DNA from 3 places in the Neobacillus sp. plas4 genome. Region 3 is predicted to be linked to each of the others. Evidence: predicted binding sites of a transcription regulator. Region 3 holds the regulator's gene; each other region holds the start of a gene.
The links. The regulator CtsR, encoded in region 3, represses protease genes until heat stress. The targets are predictions, from matches to a motif close to ATGGTCAATAAAGGTCAAACA.
Positions count from the first base shown of each region.

Region 1 (5,301 bases), 1.2 Mb from region 3:
TAATCATTTTAGGTCCGGGGAGTTTGTATACAAGTATTTTACCTAACTTACTTGTACCAAGATTAGGAGAAGAAGTCTGCCGTTCGCATGCTAAAAAGGTGTATATTTGCAATTTAATGACACAGGCAGGAGAAACACACGGATTTACAGCGAGTGACCATGTGAAGGCTATTTATGATCATATGGCATGTGCCTTTATGGATACAATTCTGGTTAACAACAAAGAAATTCCTGAGGATATTCAGCTCCGGTACAATGAAGAACTTGCAAATCCTGTTTATTATGATTTGAACACCATTATGGAACTTGGTCTAGAGGTGGTTCACGCAGATATAGCCATACAGGAAAACGGGGCCCTTAGACACGATCCAAAAAAGGTTGCGAAAATATTGTATAATATCCTTATAAGTGAAACCAAAAGGCGTTATGAAGCGTAATACTATTTGGGATAAAAGGGGGTGAAGGGATGTCTTTCGCTTCGGAAACGAAAAAAGAATTAACGAATTTGGAAATAAAGCCATGTTGTATTCAAGCAGAGCTTTCTGCCCTCATACGAATGAATGGGTCTATGTCCTTTTCTAACCGTAAGTTAATTGTTGATATTCAGACCGAAAATGCTGCGATTGCTAGAAGGATTTATACATTAATAAAAAAGAGCTATGATGTACCTGTAGAACTATTGGTTCGGAAAAAAATGCGTTTAAAAAAGAACAATGTCTACATTGTCCGTCTATCACAGCGTGCGAAGGAAATACTAGAGGATATGAGGATCCTTGGTGAAGGATTTACCTTCATCCATGATATATCCGATGATCTAGTAAAAAAGAAATGCTGTAAACGTTCTTATTTACGCGGTGCATTTCTTGCTGGCGGTTCCGTTAATAATCCGGAGACTTCTTCTTATCATTTGGAAATTGCTTCGCTATATAAGGAACATAACGATTCCTTGTGCGAATTAATGAATAAATTTGGTCTTAATAGTAAAACGCTTGAGCGAAAAAAAGGTTATATTACTTACTTAAAAGAAGCAGAAAAAATTACTGAGTGTTTAAATATCATTGGTGCAGTCAATGCTCTTCTTCGCTTTGAAGATATACGGATTGTACGGGATATGAGAAATTCAGTTAATAGGCTCGTTAATTGTGAAACTGCGAACTTAAATAAGACCATTGGTGCGTCCATTCGTCAAGTTGAGAATATACGATATATTAACAATACGGTTGGATTGCATATTTTACCTGAAAAGTTAAGAGAAATAGCAGAACTCCGGCTCCATTATACGGATGTAACTCTTAAAGAATTAGGAGAAATGGTTAGCGGAGGTACAATTAGTAAATCAGGAATTAATCATCGGTTAAGAAAGATAGATGAAATCGCTGATAAGTTACGCTTAGGCGAAATGGCTTCAAGAAATTAGAGAACAAACGAGGAGGATTTAAAAATGGTAGAGAAACAAGTAGAAGTAAAATTGAAAACAGGTCTTCAAGCACGACCAGCAGCATTATTTGTGCAGGAAGCAAACAGATTTTCATCTGATATCTTTTTAGAGAAAGATGGTAAAAAGGTAAATGCAAAAAGCATTATGGGGCTTATGAGTTTAGCTGTTGGTTCAGGCGTGGCTGTAAATATTGTCGCTGAAGGCGATGATGAAGAAAAAGCAGTTGAAGCATTATCTCTTTTTGTTCAGAATGAACAATAAACCTTGAAAGAGTTTGACCTAAAATTGGTCAAACTCTTTTCCTATATATGGGTAGGGGAACTATGTGGTTCATAGTGACCGAGATGTAAATTTGGATGAATCTGTGTAACTATGGGGGGTTCATAGTGACCGAGATATAAAATTTAGATGGATCTGTGTAACTATGGGGGGTTCATAGTAACCGAGAAATAAAATTTGGATGGGTCTGGGTAACTATGAGGGGTTCATAGTTACCGAGATGTAAAGTTTGGATGGATCTGGGTTACTATGAGGGGGTTCGTAGTGACCGAGATGTAAAGTTTGGATGGATCTGGGTAACTATGGGGGGTTCATAGTGACCGAGATATAAAATTTGGATGGGTCTGGGTAACTATGAGAGTTCATAGTTACCGAGATGTAAAGCTTGGATGGATCTGGGGAACTTTGAAGGTTCATAGTGACCTAAAGAGATTCACTAAATGAGTTTAGGTCACTCGAGCAGCTCTGCAATGCCCGAGAACTTATCCAAGCAACAGTCCGGTCACTCCACCTCAGGCAATAGGCACAAAAAAACAGCCGTCATAAACCAACGGCTGCTCCACTTTTACTTATCTTTCTTTTCTTCTGTAATGCTTCTAGTGATAATATGGTCAACAAGACCGTATTCTTTTGCTCTTTCAGCAGTCATAAAGTTATCGCGGTCTGTATCCTTTTGGATGACCTCTAAAGGCTGACCAGTACGATCGGCTAAGATACCGTTTAATTTTTCACGAAGGAATAAAATACGTTTAGCAGCTATTTCAATTTCAGTCGCTTGACCTTGTGCACCGCCTAGTGGCTGGTGGATCATTACTTCTGCATTTGGTAACGCATAGCGCTTGCCTTTTGTTCCTGCTGCAAGTAGGAAGGCACCCATTGATGCAGCCATACCGATACAAATCGTTTGTACATCCGGCTTAATGAACTGCATTGTGTCATAAATTGCCATACCAGCAGTAATACTTCCGCCAGGGCTGTTAATATAAATGGATATATCCTTCTCAGGGTTTTCAGCTTCAAGGAAAAGTAATTGTGCGACAATGCTGTTCGCAACATGATCGTCAATACCACTGCCAAGCATAATAATACGGTCTTTTAACAGACGAGAATAAATATCGTATGCTCTTTCACCACGGTTTGTTTGTTCAATAACTGTAGGAATCAAATTCATTTTTCTTCCTCCTTTAAGTATGAAAAATATTTACTTATGTATTGTAATCATACACTGATGGTCAATTAAGGTCAAACAATTCGTCTTTAAAATGTTCGACAACTTTCACTACTACAGCATAACCACTGAAAGACAATTTTAACCCTAATCTGTCTTGCAAAATTTCTTGAAATGGCATATAATATATAAGTCGCACATATGCGCTCGTGGTGCAACGGATAGCACGTAAGATTCCGGTTCTTAAAATGGGGGTTCGATTCCCTCCGAGCGCGTCATAAACTTTGTTAATTAAAAAAGTGCCCTACGCTTTATAAAGCATAGGGCACTTTTTTTAATTTTTTTCTGCAATAAAGTTACGCTCACTTATCTCCCTTGAAGCTCGTTAAAGAACTGTATGAAGTGGATAGGATGGGAAAGCAGCAGTTTCTGTATCATTAAAAAAGTACTATTATTCTAACGAGATCTTGAATACTCCCATCTTGAGGACTTCTTGTAAAAACTCGAAGTTCTCCTGTGCTTACAGTTGGTGTTCTGTCAAATGGTAACGTACTGCTGAAATTACCATACTTGGGACCTCCAGCACCCGTCAATGTAAAACGCTCATTGGATACGATCACTCCATTTGCATCTATTAGTTCATGATTAAGAACTGCTTCGAAAGCTCTTGCTTGTCCTTCTATTCGCTGATTGCTAACAACTTTTGTCCCGGGAAGTGGAGTCCATACAACAATATTTCGGGAAGTTGGCAAAGGGAGTATTAAATGAAAATTTGGCCATATTATGTCTTTTTGAAAACCAGGTCTGTCTAGATTTGCTTTGATAATACTAGAAAGCGATATTCCAAATCTACGCGAAATGTCAAAAAGGGAATCCCCGGATTGGATTTCATAGATAAAAACAGGAACCAGAAATTGTTGATCAGGAAAAATAAGGTTAGGGTTCGCCAAGTTGTTGATACCTGATACTAAATCGGTAAATGTGCTAAATCTCGAAGCAATCCCACTTACTGAATCTCCGGATTTTACTACATAAAATACCTTTCCTAATTTTGATAGATTTGGAACGACTAATACATTTCCGGGAAAGATAACCCCAGAATCGGTAACTGGTGAAAATAAGTGGTTTGCTTGTACGATTGCTCTTACCTAGCTTCCAAATCTCCTAGCTATCCGAAAAAGAGTGTCCCCTTTACGAACTGTATAAATAAATTCCTTTTTTGCAACTATTGTCAATTCATACACCGCCTTCTTCTTGTTCAATTAGCTACAATATATGAATTTATAATCAAAATAGATTGGACGAGTTTACCCTGTAAACGATAAAATTGCCGACCGGCCGCCTCCTTTAAAGATTAAACGATAATCAAATTTTCAAATTACATACTAATAAACGTCTGTACTTAAAAATAAAGAGGTATTAAGCCGAAGGTTCACTTCCAGCTGATTGCCTTATGAAAAAAATTAAGAATGAATCAATATAATAATTTTAAAACAATCAATAAATCCTTGTGAAATTCACATTTCCCAGGAGGTTTTTTATTTGTAAATGTTATTTACCATACACGAAACAGCCATCATCATGTAAAATAGAGCAAGGGGGGAATAGTAATGGATCTAAAGGCAGGTTTATGGCAACAGCAAACATTGAAATTGGCAATGACACAGGAATTGACACAAGCGATTGCACTATTACAATATACAGCTCAGGAGCTTTCTTCTTTTTTAGAAAACAAGGCACTTGAAAATCCCCTTTTACAGGTTGAGAATCAAAACATTCAGCCTATTAACCCATTAATAGACCGCAATCGGAGGAAACATACGAACCATACAGAAAAAGAGTGGATTGAACAAATTGCTGCAAAGTCGTTTTCTGTGGAAGAACAACTGATCAATCAACTTACCCTTCATAAATACTCTAGTATTCAATTAAAAGTAATCAAACATCTTATTGAGCATCTAGATGTAAACGGATACTTAACTTCAGAGCCGAAGGAAATTTCCGAACAATTGTCTGTTCCTTTAGAATTGGTAGAAGAGAGCATTATCGTCATCCAAACGCTAGAGCCTGCAGGTATAGGTGCTCGAAACCTTCAAGAATGCTTATTAATTCAAGTAGAACGGGAAAACCTAGAGGATGATTTGGTCATTACCATCCTTACTTCTTACTTCATCCCATTCGCGGAAAAGAAATGGAAGCAAATTGCGAAGGAATTGCAAATCCCTATTCAAAAGATTCAAGAGGTATTTGATACCATCCAGAAGTTGAATCCACGTCCTGGCGCACTTTTAGGTCAGGAAAATGCCTCCTACGTTATCCCTGATGCGATTGTTGAACGATTTGGGGATGGATTTTCAGTCAGACTTTGTGATGACATTATTCCGAAAATCAGCTTTAACAATCAATATTATCAAAA
Region 1 covers NZ_CM170152.1:5,020,248-5,025,548, reverse strand. The annotation lists gene AC2TFD_RS25440 (gluconeogenesis factor YvcK family protein) at 1-437, shown strand, start outside; gene whiA (DNA-binding protein WhiA) at 467-1,417, shown strand; gene AC2TFD_RS25430 (HPr family phosphocarrier protein) at 1,442-1,699, shown strand; gene clpP (ATP-dependent Clp endopeptidase proteolytic subunit ClpP) at 2,283-2,888, opposite strand; tRNA gene AC2TFD_RS25420 (tRNA-Arg) at 3,089-3,160, shown strand; gene AC2TFD_RS25415 (LysM peptidoglycan-binding domain-containing protein) at 3,323-3,835, opposite strand; gene rpoN (RNA polymerase factor sigma-54) at 4,496-5,301, shown strand, end outside.
Region 1: clpP (ATP-dependent Clp endopeptidase proteolytic subunit ClpP) is a predicted target of CtsR. The motif match lies at 2,946-2,966, and genes of this name have one in related genera.

Region 2 (5,301 bases), 1.4 Mb from region 3:
TTTCAGGGTAATGGATGACGTTCCATTGAGTATCCATCTGAAAATTCCGGTTCTCCATCACTAAATCTCCTTTTACATATTTCCTCAAAATATTGTATGTGATTTCACATTTGTTGAAAGGGAATATAGCCTAGAATTAACGAAAACATCCGGTGATTTTATATTTTAAGGAGAGAAAAGTAATTGTCAAACTTTGCGTTTATTATTTCAAAAGCTTATGTTAATATTATTTAAGATGATAAATAGGGTAGAGGTGATACATAGTGCGATACTTTTGGACTTTTTTCTGGACATTTCTTTTAGTGCAAATGCTTTCATATGTAGTTAGTTCAATGACAGAAGGCGGAGTTTTTGACTTCAGTACAGGGGCGATTATATCTGTTGCTGTTGCCATTTTGATTATTATTGCAACTTCAGTCATTCCAAATGAACCTGCTCAAAAACACTAAATGTAAAAGGTCATCCATTATTCGGATGACCTTTTTTGTTTAGTTAATTGTGATTGCGATTTCTTCCTTTTCTATTGTAATGTTTACAACAGAGTGCTCTTGGACCTTGCCAGCAATGATAGCCCTAGCTAGTTTTGTCTCGATATTTCTTTGAATATACCTTTTTAATGGTCTGGCTCCATAAATAGGGTCGAACCCATTTACAGCAATAAACTCTTTTGCACTGTCTGCAATTACCACTTCTATCTCCTTTTCCTTTAATCTGCTTTGAAGTTCCTTCATCATTTTTACTACGATATCTTTTATTTCGGTTAACGATAACGGTTTAAAAAGAATGGTTTCATCAATCCTATTTAAAAATTCAGGTCGGAAATGACTTTTCAATTGTCCGAGAACCTTTTCCCTTGTTGCCTCTGATATTTCTACCTCATTTTCATTCCGGTCTAGTAAGAAATGAGAACCAATATTAGAGGTCATGATGATGACTGTATTTTTAAAATCCACTACCCTTCCTTGTGAATCTGTAACTCTGCCATCATCTAGTGCCTGTAAGAGAATATTAAATACCTCCGGATGTGCCTTTTCAATCTCATCCAACAGAATAACAGAATAAGGTCTTCTTCGAACAGCTTCCGTTAGTTGTCCGCCTTCTTCATATCCCACATATCCTGGAGGGGCTCCAATCAACCGTGAAACTGCGTGTTTTTCCATATACTCGGACATATCGATTCGAATCATTTGCTCTTCACTGTCAAACAATGCCTCTGCCAATGCTTTGGCAAGTTCAGTTTTTCCTACACCGGTTGGTCCTAAGAAGAGAAAAGAACCAATCGGTCTGTTTGGATCCTTAATTCCAGCACGGGCCCGTAAAACGGCATCTGCAACTAATTGGACCGCTTCATTTTGTCCGATAACTCGCTCATGCAATATGGATTCTAATCGCAAGAGTTTCTCCCTTTCACCTTCTACCAGCTTAGAGAGTGGGATTCCTGTCCATCTTGAAACAATGTTTGATATCTCTTCTCCTGTCACTTCCTCACGAAGAAGCTTCTCTTGCTTCGACGCAGCTGATTCCAGTTCTTTCAGTTCTTTTTCAGCCAAAGGAATCCGACCATGTCGGAGTTCTGCTGCAGTGTTTAAATCATATTTATCTTCTGCCTGTTGCAATTCTCTTCGGAGTTTTTCAAGTTGCTCCCTTTTATCCTGCAATTTTTGAATTCCTTGTTTCTCATGCAGCCACTGTGCTTTCATGCTGTTTGCATGATCTTTTAATTCTGCCAGCTCCTTTAAGAGAGTATCGAGTCTTTTTTTGCTTGCATCGTCCTGCTCTTTTCTTAATGCCGCTTCTTCTATTTCTAACTGCATTACTCTCCGTGTTACCTCATCAAGTTCTGTCGGCATAGAATCAATTTCTGTTCGTATTAGTGCACATGCTTCATCCACTAGATCAATCGCTTTATCCGGCAGAAAGCGATCGGAAATATACCGGTCAGATAAAGTTGCAGCTGCCACAAGAGCATGATCATGGATTTTCACACCATGGTGAACTTCAAATCTTTCTTTTAAGCCACGTAAAATAGAAATGGTGTCTTCCACATTAGGTTCTTGAACAAGTACTTGCTGAAATCTGCGTTCCAGGGCAGGATCCTTTTCAATATATTTTCGATGTTCATCAAGGGTGGTTGCCCCAATACAGTGCAGCTCACCACGAGCCAGCATCGGTTTTAACATATTTCCAGCATCCATAGCCCCATCCGTTTTTCCTGCTCCAACAATGGTGTGAAGCTCATCAATGAATAATAGAATCTGTCCTTCACTTTTTTTCACTTCATTTAGTACCGCTTTTAATCTTTCTTCAAATTCACCCCTGAACTTAGCCCCTGCAATTAATGCACTCATATCTAATGAGAAAATTGTTTTATCTTTTAATCCTTCAGGAACATCTTTCCTCACGATTCGCTGAGCAAGCCCCTCAACAATTGCTGTTTTCCCCACTCCAGGCTCACCAATCAAAACAGGGTTATTTTTAGTCTTTCTTGATAAAATTCGAATTACATGCCGAATTTCAGTATCTCTTCCAATAACAGGATCCAATTTACCTGCTTTTACTTCTGCCACAAGGTCTCTGCCATATTTACTAAGGGCATCGTAAACGGCTTCGGGATTTTGTGATGTCACTCTTTGGTTCCCCCTTATTTCCTTAATTGCGGACAAGATATCCTCTGGAGTTTTTCCGTTTGATTTAATAATCTTTTGTATTTCTGAATCGCCTGTATAGGAAGCAGCTAATAATATATGTTCAATCGACATAAAGTCATCTGAAAATTTGGCAGCAAAATCTTCAGCACTCACAAAAAGCCGCTGAAGCTTAGAAGTAATGTATAATTTCCCATGCTCTGTACCACTTCCGGTAACTTGTGGTTTTTTATCAAGAACTGATTGTAATGATTTTTCAACAACATCTGCCTTGATGCCAGCCTTTTCCAGGATCACTCGTAATAGACTATCTTCTTGACGAAGAAGTGTTAAGAATAAATGGGGTTCGTCAACCTCTTGATGGCTGCTCTTTATTGCCAACGATTGGGCATCTACTATCCCCTTTTGCAACCGTTCTGTCATACGATTTATATCCATATTTCACACCCCTTTGACCTTTTTTGACCTATTTACTTTTATTATATACGAATATGTAATTAAATAGAAAATAAAAGCCATCCACCTGGGATGACTTTTTTAAGGGCTCTTTTCTAAACTTTGTCAATTTGGAACAAATTTAAATGATTGTGCTAAGTTTACTCAATAAGAAAAGAGCCTGCAAACTTTATTCTAAAGTGCAAAATAGCTATTTCCACGTTAAAATCGGCTTTAAGATTTTAACAACAATCTTTACGAAAGATAGCCTTGTGAATAATTTAAGGTTTACGCTGGTAGGTCCATACACGTTCGTCATTTGATGTTTCCGGAAACCTGTCCCCTGCTTTTAACTTAATCTTTTTTGGATTATTGACATTTGACTCTGTATCACCGATTTCTATATATACACCATTGTTCGGTGCTCTTTGTCCAGATTTAAACTGCCTGCTTTGACCCATTAACTGTCCCTCCTTTTCTTGTACATCTTTATTATTTCCATTATATCCGGGGCCATTAAAGGAATAATTATGAAATAATGTCACTATATCGCTTATGGTCAATTTTGACGATTGTATGAATTTATGCCACAATTATTGATATATAAGCTTTGTTAACAATATAATTATAGTATTATCTAGTAAATGCAACCTTGACTGTCATTTATTTAGGAATACAAATTAGCGATTGATTTCGCCCCTTTAAGGTGGTTATTCGTATGCAGTCAATAATAGAATTACCTGTAAAATTAACCCAACTGTTTGAGACAGTTCACCATACAAAGAAAATTGAAAAGGGAACTTTTCTGTTTCAAGAAGGCTCTGTAGCCAATGAATTATATATTGTCCAAAGTGGTATCATTCAAATCGGAAAGATAATACCTGATGGCCGGGAACTAACACTGAGAATGTGTTCAAGAGGAGACTTTATTGGAGAACTAGATTTGTTTTCAACAGCGCCAAAGTATCTGTTAAGTGCACGTGTAGCTGAAAGCGGCGAAGTGGCTGTTATCATGAAAGTAGACCTTGAAGAAAAACTTGCACAGAGCACTGAACTCTCGCTTGAATTTATGAAATGGATGAGTCAACAATATCGGAAAACACAAACTAAATTTAGAGACCTCGTTCTTCATGGTAAGAAAGGTGCCTTATATTCTACACTTATCCGTATTACTAATAGTTACGGTACAAAAACAAATCAGGGAATTCTAATTGAATTACCATTAACCAATCAAGAATTAGCAAATTTTTGTGGAACATCACGGGAAGTAGTGAATCGATTACTAAGTGATTTAAGAAAAACAGGAATTATTTCCATTGATAAAGGTTCAATCACCATCCATGACCTTGATTATCTAAAGAATGAAATTGATTGTGAAGACTGCTCCCCAGAAATTTGTAAAATTGACTAAAAAAATCGGTCGCTTAGACCGATTTTTTTTAGTCAATTTCTTTTATTATCAAATTGATTAACAAGTTTAATTAATTGTTTCGAAATTTCCATCACAGCATTGTCTTCGGAAATATGAAAGACTGGAACCGTCAGATATTCCCTTACCACTTTCGTTAAAGCTTGATCCCAAACAATGACAGCCTTAATATTTTCTACATTTCTAATGAGTGATAGATCGTCATCATTCCTTAAAATGAGTAGTTTTGGATAGGCCTCTTTTTTATGTCCCTCAATTAAAATGAAATCCGGTCGAAAAAAACCCATAAAACGAATTTGTTCATCAAGGGTCCAAGCCGAATCTTCAGCTTGCACGACCATCCTGCCATCCCCTTCAACCAATGCTGCAGCTGCTCCTGCATCGAGATGTTTGGACGAATCCTTTTGAAGTGGTATATCCGGCCTACCACCGTGCCCATGATGCTTAATGGTGACTATCTTAAATCCATCCTTTTTTAATACTTGAAGCAGTTTTAATAAAAAAGTGGTTTTACCAGAATTTTGATATCCTGCCACTTGAAAAATGATGGACTTTACCAAGGCCATTCACTGCCAACTTGATCTTCAAGCAGCAAAATATCTACTTCATCACCCGCTTTAAAGCTTCTGGTCCCTCCTGGAAGAATCATCAAGGAATTAGCTCCAGAAAGACTCATGATGATATTCGATTTGTCTAATCCACTTGGTGTTGCATACAGGCTGCCATTTTTGATTGAAAAAGCACTGCGGACAAATCTCGTAAAAGGGTTAGCTTTAGGAAAATCAACCTCAA
Region 2 covers NZ_CM170152.1:1,565,979-1,571,279, reverse strand. The annotation lists gene AC2TFD_RS07855 (lipase family protein) at 1-58, opposite strand, end outside; gene AC2TFD_RS07850 (YjzD family protein) at 264-449, shown strand; gene clpB (ATP-dependent chaperone ClpB) at 489-3,083, opposite strand; gene AC2TFD_RS07840 (YjzC family protein) at 3,362-3,541, opposite strand; gene AC2TFD_RS07835 (Crp/Fnr family transcriptional regulator) at 3,799-4,491, shown strand; gene mobB (molybdopterin-guanine dinucleotide biosynthesis protein B) at 4,524-5,075, opposite strand; gene AC2TFD_RS07825 (molybdopterin molybdotransferase MoeA) at 5,063-5,301, opposite strand, start outside.
Region 2: clpB (ATP-dependent chaperone ClpB) is a predicted target of CtsR. The motif match lies at 3,094-3,114, and genes of this name have one in related genera.

Region 3 (5,301 bases):
GCGCACTGTTGGATATGTGCGTGTAAGCAGGTAGGCTGGTGAATAGGAAAATCCGTTCACCGTAAGGCTGAGCTGTGATGCCGAGGGAAATATAGTACCGAAGTTCCTGATTCCACACTGCCAAGAAAAGCCTCTAGCGAGATAAAAGGTGCCCGTACCGCAAACCGACACAGGTAGGCGAGGAGAGAATCCTAAGGTGAGCGAGAGAACTCTCGTTAAGGAACTCGGCAAAATGACCCCGTAACTTCGGGAGAAGGGGTGCTTTTTGAGGTGAATAGCCTCGAAGAGCCGCAGTGAATAGGCCCAGGCGACTGTTTAGCAAAAACACAGGTCTCTGCGAAGCCGCAAGGCGAAGTATAGGGGCTGACGCCTGCCCGGTGCTGGAAGGTTAAGAGGAGGGGTTAGCTCTAAGCGAAGCTCTGAATCGAAGCCCCAGTAAACGGCGGCCGTAACTATAACGGTCCTAAGGTAGCGAAATTCCTTGTCGGGTAAGTTCCGACCCGCACGAAAGGCGTAACGATCTGGGCACTGTCTCAACGAGAGACTCGGTGAAATTATACTACCTGTGAAGATGCAGGTTACCCGCGACAGGACGGAAAGACCCCGTGGAGCTTTACTGTAGCCTGATATTGAATTTTGGTACAGCTTGTACAGGATAGGTAGGAGCCTGAGAAGCCGGAGCGCCAGCTTCGGTGGAGGCGTCGGTGGGATACTACCCTGGCTGTATTGAAATTCTAACCCTCACCCCTGATCGGGGTGGGAGACAGTGTCAGGTGGGCAGTTTGACTGGGGCGGTCGCCTCCTAAAGAGTAACGGAGGCGCCCAAAGGTTCCCTCAGAATGGTTGGAAATCATTCGCAGAGTGTAAAGGCACAAGGGAGCTTGACTGCGAGACCTACAAGTCGAGCAGGGACGAAAGTCGGGCTTAGTGATCCGGTGGTTCCGCATGGAAGGGCCATCGCTCAACGGATAAAAGCTACCCCGGGGATAACAGGCTTATCTCCCCCAAGAGTCCACATCGACGGGGAGGTTTGGCACCTCGATGTCGGCTCATCGCATCCTGGGGCTGTAGTCGGTCCCAAGGGTTGGGCTGTTCGCCCATTAAAGCGGTACGCGAGCTGGGTTCAGAACGTCGTGAGACAGTTCGGTCCCTATCCGTCGTGGGCGCAGGAAATTTGAGAGGAGCTGTCCTTAGTACGAGAGGACCGGGATGGACGCACCGCTGGTGTACCAGTTGTCTTGCCAAAGGCATCGCTGGGTAGCTATGTGCGGACGGGATAAGTGCTGAAAGCATCTAAGCATGAAGCCCCCCTCAAGATGAGATTTCCCATAGCGTCAAGCTAGTAAGAACCCTGAAAGATGATCAGGTTGATAGGTCAGAGGTGGAAGCGCGGTGACGTGTGGAGCTGACTGATACTAATCGTTCGAGGACTTAACCAATTTTTAAAAGATGAACTCGTTTTTACTAAACTTCTTCTGACATTATCTAGTTTTGAGGGAATGAACCTCAATTAAATAGTCTGGCAGCAATAGCGAGAAGGTCACACCCGTTCCCATACCGAACACGGAAGTTAAGCTTCTCAGCGCCGATGGTAGTTGGGACTTTGTCCCTGTGAGAGTAGGACGTTGCCAGGCAAATGAAGCACAACCTGATTAGGGTTGTGTTTTTTTGTGTTATTTGGATGTTTAAAGGGTGGAGACAGAATAGTTATAGAAGATTCATGCCCGTATGATGGTGTTTTACTAAAAAGAGGAACGAATGTTGGTTATTCGTGCCCATGCGGTGGTGTTTTACTAAAAAGAGGTAACAAAAGCTGGCTATTCGTGCCCGTGCGGGGGCATTTTTATTGAAAAGGGGAACGATAGTCGGAGAATTATGTAATCTGATTTCCAAAAGAGGTCATAATTAAGGTTTGAGGGAATCAGAACCCCAATGTGATTCCCTCAAACCTGATTTTCCCACGAGAGAGGGAACCAAGCCAACTCTTTGATTCCCTCAAACCTGATTTTCCCCACGATAGAGAGAACCAAGCCAACTCTTTGATTCCCTCAAACCTGATTTTCCCACGATAAAGGGAACCAAGCCACTCTTTGATTCCCTCAAGCTTAATTCTCCCACGATAAAGGGAATCAAAAGCCACAAAGCTCCTCCACCCCCTACAAATTACCTAAAAACTAATTTAACAGGTTTCACACACGCGAAATATGGAGAAAATCATTAGTAGCAGTTGTTTGCAACTACATAAAATTTTCAGTATAATTAAAGTCAAAGATAGTCAAAGTCAGATGAAGGAGGTGGGAAGATGAGGAACATCTCCGATATTATCGAAAAGTATTTGAAGCAAGTGCTAGAAATGAGTGAGCAAGAGCATGTTGAAATAAAGCGCAGTGAAATTGCTGATAAATTTCAATGTGTTCCTTCACAAATCAATTATGTCATTAATACACGCTTTACCATTGAACGAGGATATATCGTAGAAAGTAAACGCGGGGGAGGCGGATATATTCGAATTATGAAGGTTCAGTCACATGATTTAGTTGACGTAATCGATCATTTACTATCACTCTTTGATAATCGTATTGCACAGTCTACGGCAGAAGATGTTATCTATAGACTAGTCCATGAGGAGATAATCACAAAAAGAGAAGCGAAAATTATGTTAAGTGTTATTGATCGTTCAGTCTTATATATTGATCTTCCATTCCGAGATGAACTTAGAGCTAGAATGTTAAAAGCAATGTTAACATCATTGAAATATAAATAATATATACCAGCTAGAGAGGTGAAATAAAAAATGATTTGCCAGGAATGTAATCAAAGGCCTGCTGCACTGCATTTTACAAAAATCATCAACGGTGAAAAAACGGAAGTTAATCTTTGCGAAAAGTGTGCCCATGAAAAGGGCGAGATGTTTATGATTACTGGAGGATCTGGTTTTACTTTTAATAACCTATTAGCAGGTCTATTAAATATAGATACTACTGTTCAAAAGCAAAATCAAAATACGTTCCATCAGGAAGAAATTCTCCAGTGTAATGTATGTTCGATGACCTTTCCGCAATTCATCAAAGTGGGGCGTTTCGGATGTGCCCATTGTTATGAGACATTTCATGAGCAGCTTCCGCCAGTTTTAAAGAGACTTCACAGCGGGAATTGGTCACATAGCGGTAAAATACCGAAAAGAATAGGTGGAGGTATTCACCTAAAAAAACAAGTAGAAAATCTAAAAAGTGAACTAAAAGAATTAATCCAACAAGAAGAATTTGAGAAAGCTGCTCAGATCCGAGACGAAATCCGAACACTTGAAAAAGAATTACCGGGCAGCAATAAGGGAGGGGAATAACGTGTCGCTTGAACGCTTTATTAGTCAAGCAGTCAGCTCATGGATGAGCGAGGAGGGACCTGATTCAGATATTGTCCTTAGTTCCCGAATCCGTTTAGCCCGAAACTTTGAGAATGTAAAATTTCCAACATTATTTTCCCACGAAGAAGCACAATCCATTATTTTAAGGATGGAAGAAATACTCCGTGAATCAAATTTTTCAAAGTTTGGGCAAATGGAATTACTAAAAATTGATGAATTACAGCCTTTACAAAAAAGGGTGTTAGTAGAAAAGCATTTGATTAGTCCAAATTTAGCAGAGGATTCACCATATGGTGCAGTTCTTTTAACCGAAAATGAAGAAGTTAGTATTATGATTAATGAAGAGGATCATATCCGCATTCAATGTTTATTTCCAGGACTGCAATTAACAGAGGCTTTGGCCGCAGCAAATGAATTGGACGATTGGCTTGAGAGTTTTATTCACTTTGGTTTTGATGAGAAGCACGGATATCTTACAAGCTGCCCTACGAATGTAGGTACCGGTCTCCGAGCTTCAGTCATGATGCATTTGCCAGGGCTTATTTTGACCCAGCAAATAAATCGTATCATTCCGGCCATTAATCAGCTGGGATTGGTTGTAAGAGGGATCTATGGTGAGGGGAGTGAAGCGCTCGGCAATATATTTCAAATCTCCAATCAAATTACATTAGGAAAGTCAGAGGAAGATATTTGCCGTGACCTAAAAGGTGTTGTAAGCCAGTTAATTTCACAAGAAAGGTCTGCACGTGAAGCATTACGCAAAACTTCGAACATACAATTAGAAGATAGAGTATTCCGATCTTATGGTGTGTTATCCAATAGCAGGATCATTGAAACGAAAGAGGCTGCAAAGTGCTTATCTGATCTTCGCTTAGGTATTGATATGGGATACATTGATAATCTCCCTAAGAATATTTTAAATGAATTAATGATTTTAACGCAGCCAGGATTCCTGCAGCAATACGCAGGCGGGCATTTAAGACCAAATGAAAGAGATATAAGACGAGCAGCCCTAATTCGAGAACGACTAAAAATGGAGCAAGATAAAAGGTGAGGAGGAATGGAATATGATGTTTGGCCGTTTTACTGAGAGAGCTCAAAAGGTATTAGCTTTAGCACAAGAGGAAGCAATTAGACTAGGACACAACAATATTGGAACTGAGCATATTTTATTAGGTTTAGTCCGTGAGGGAGAAGGCATTGCTGCAAAAGCGCTTTATGGGCTTGGACTAGGTTCTGAGAAAATTCAAAAGGAAGTAGAATCGTTAATCGGAAAGGGCCAGGAAGCATCCCAAACGATCCACTACACACCTAGAGCGAAAAAGGTTATTGAATTATCTATGGATGAGGCTAGAAAATTAGGACATTCTTATGTTGGTACAGAGCATATTCTCCTTGGCTTAATCCGTGAAGGAGAAGGTGTAGCAGCAAGAGTTCTTAATAACCTAGGAGTAAGTTTGAATAAAGCACGTCAACAGGTACTTCAATTGCTAGGCAGTAATGAATCTGGCGGACATCAGGGAGGGACCTCAGTCAGCGCAAATACTCCAACTCTCGACAGTCTAGCTAGAGATTTAACGTCAATCGCTAGAGAAGGAAGCTTGGACCCTGTCATTGGAAGAAGTAAAGAAATTCAGCGTGTTATTGAAGTGTTAAGCCGTCGTACAAAAAACAACCCAGTTTTAATTGGTGAACCAGGTGTCGGTAAAACAGCTATTGCTGAAGGACTTGCACAACAAATTGTGAATAACGAGGTTCCAGAGATTCTTCGTGATAAGCGAGTTATGACATTAGATATGGGAACAGTTGTAGCTGGTACCAAATATCGTGGAGAATTTGAAGATCGTTTGAAAAAGGTTATGGATGAAATTCGCCAGGCTGGCAATATCATTCTTTTTATCGATGAATTGCACACATTAATTGGAGCAGGTGGAGCA
Region 3 covers NZ_CM170152.1:138,585-143,885, forward strand. The annotation lists rRNA gene AC2TFD_RS00670 (23S ribosomal RNA) at 1-1,439, shown strand, start outside; rRNA gene rrf (5S ribosomal RNA) at 1,519-1,634, shown strand; gene AC2TFD_RS00680 (CtsR family transcriptional regulator) at 2,303-2,764, shown strand; gene mcsA (protein-arginine kinase activator protein McsA) at 2,795-3,343, shown strand; gene mcsB (protein-arginine kinase McsB) at 3,345-4,418, shown strand; gene clpC (ATP-dependent protease ATP-binding subunit ClpC) at 4,432-5,301, shown strand, end outside.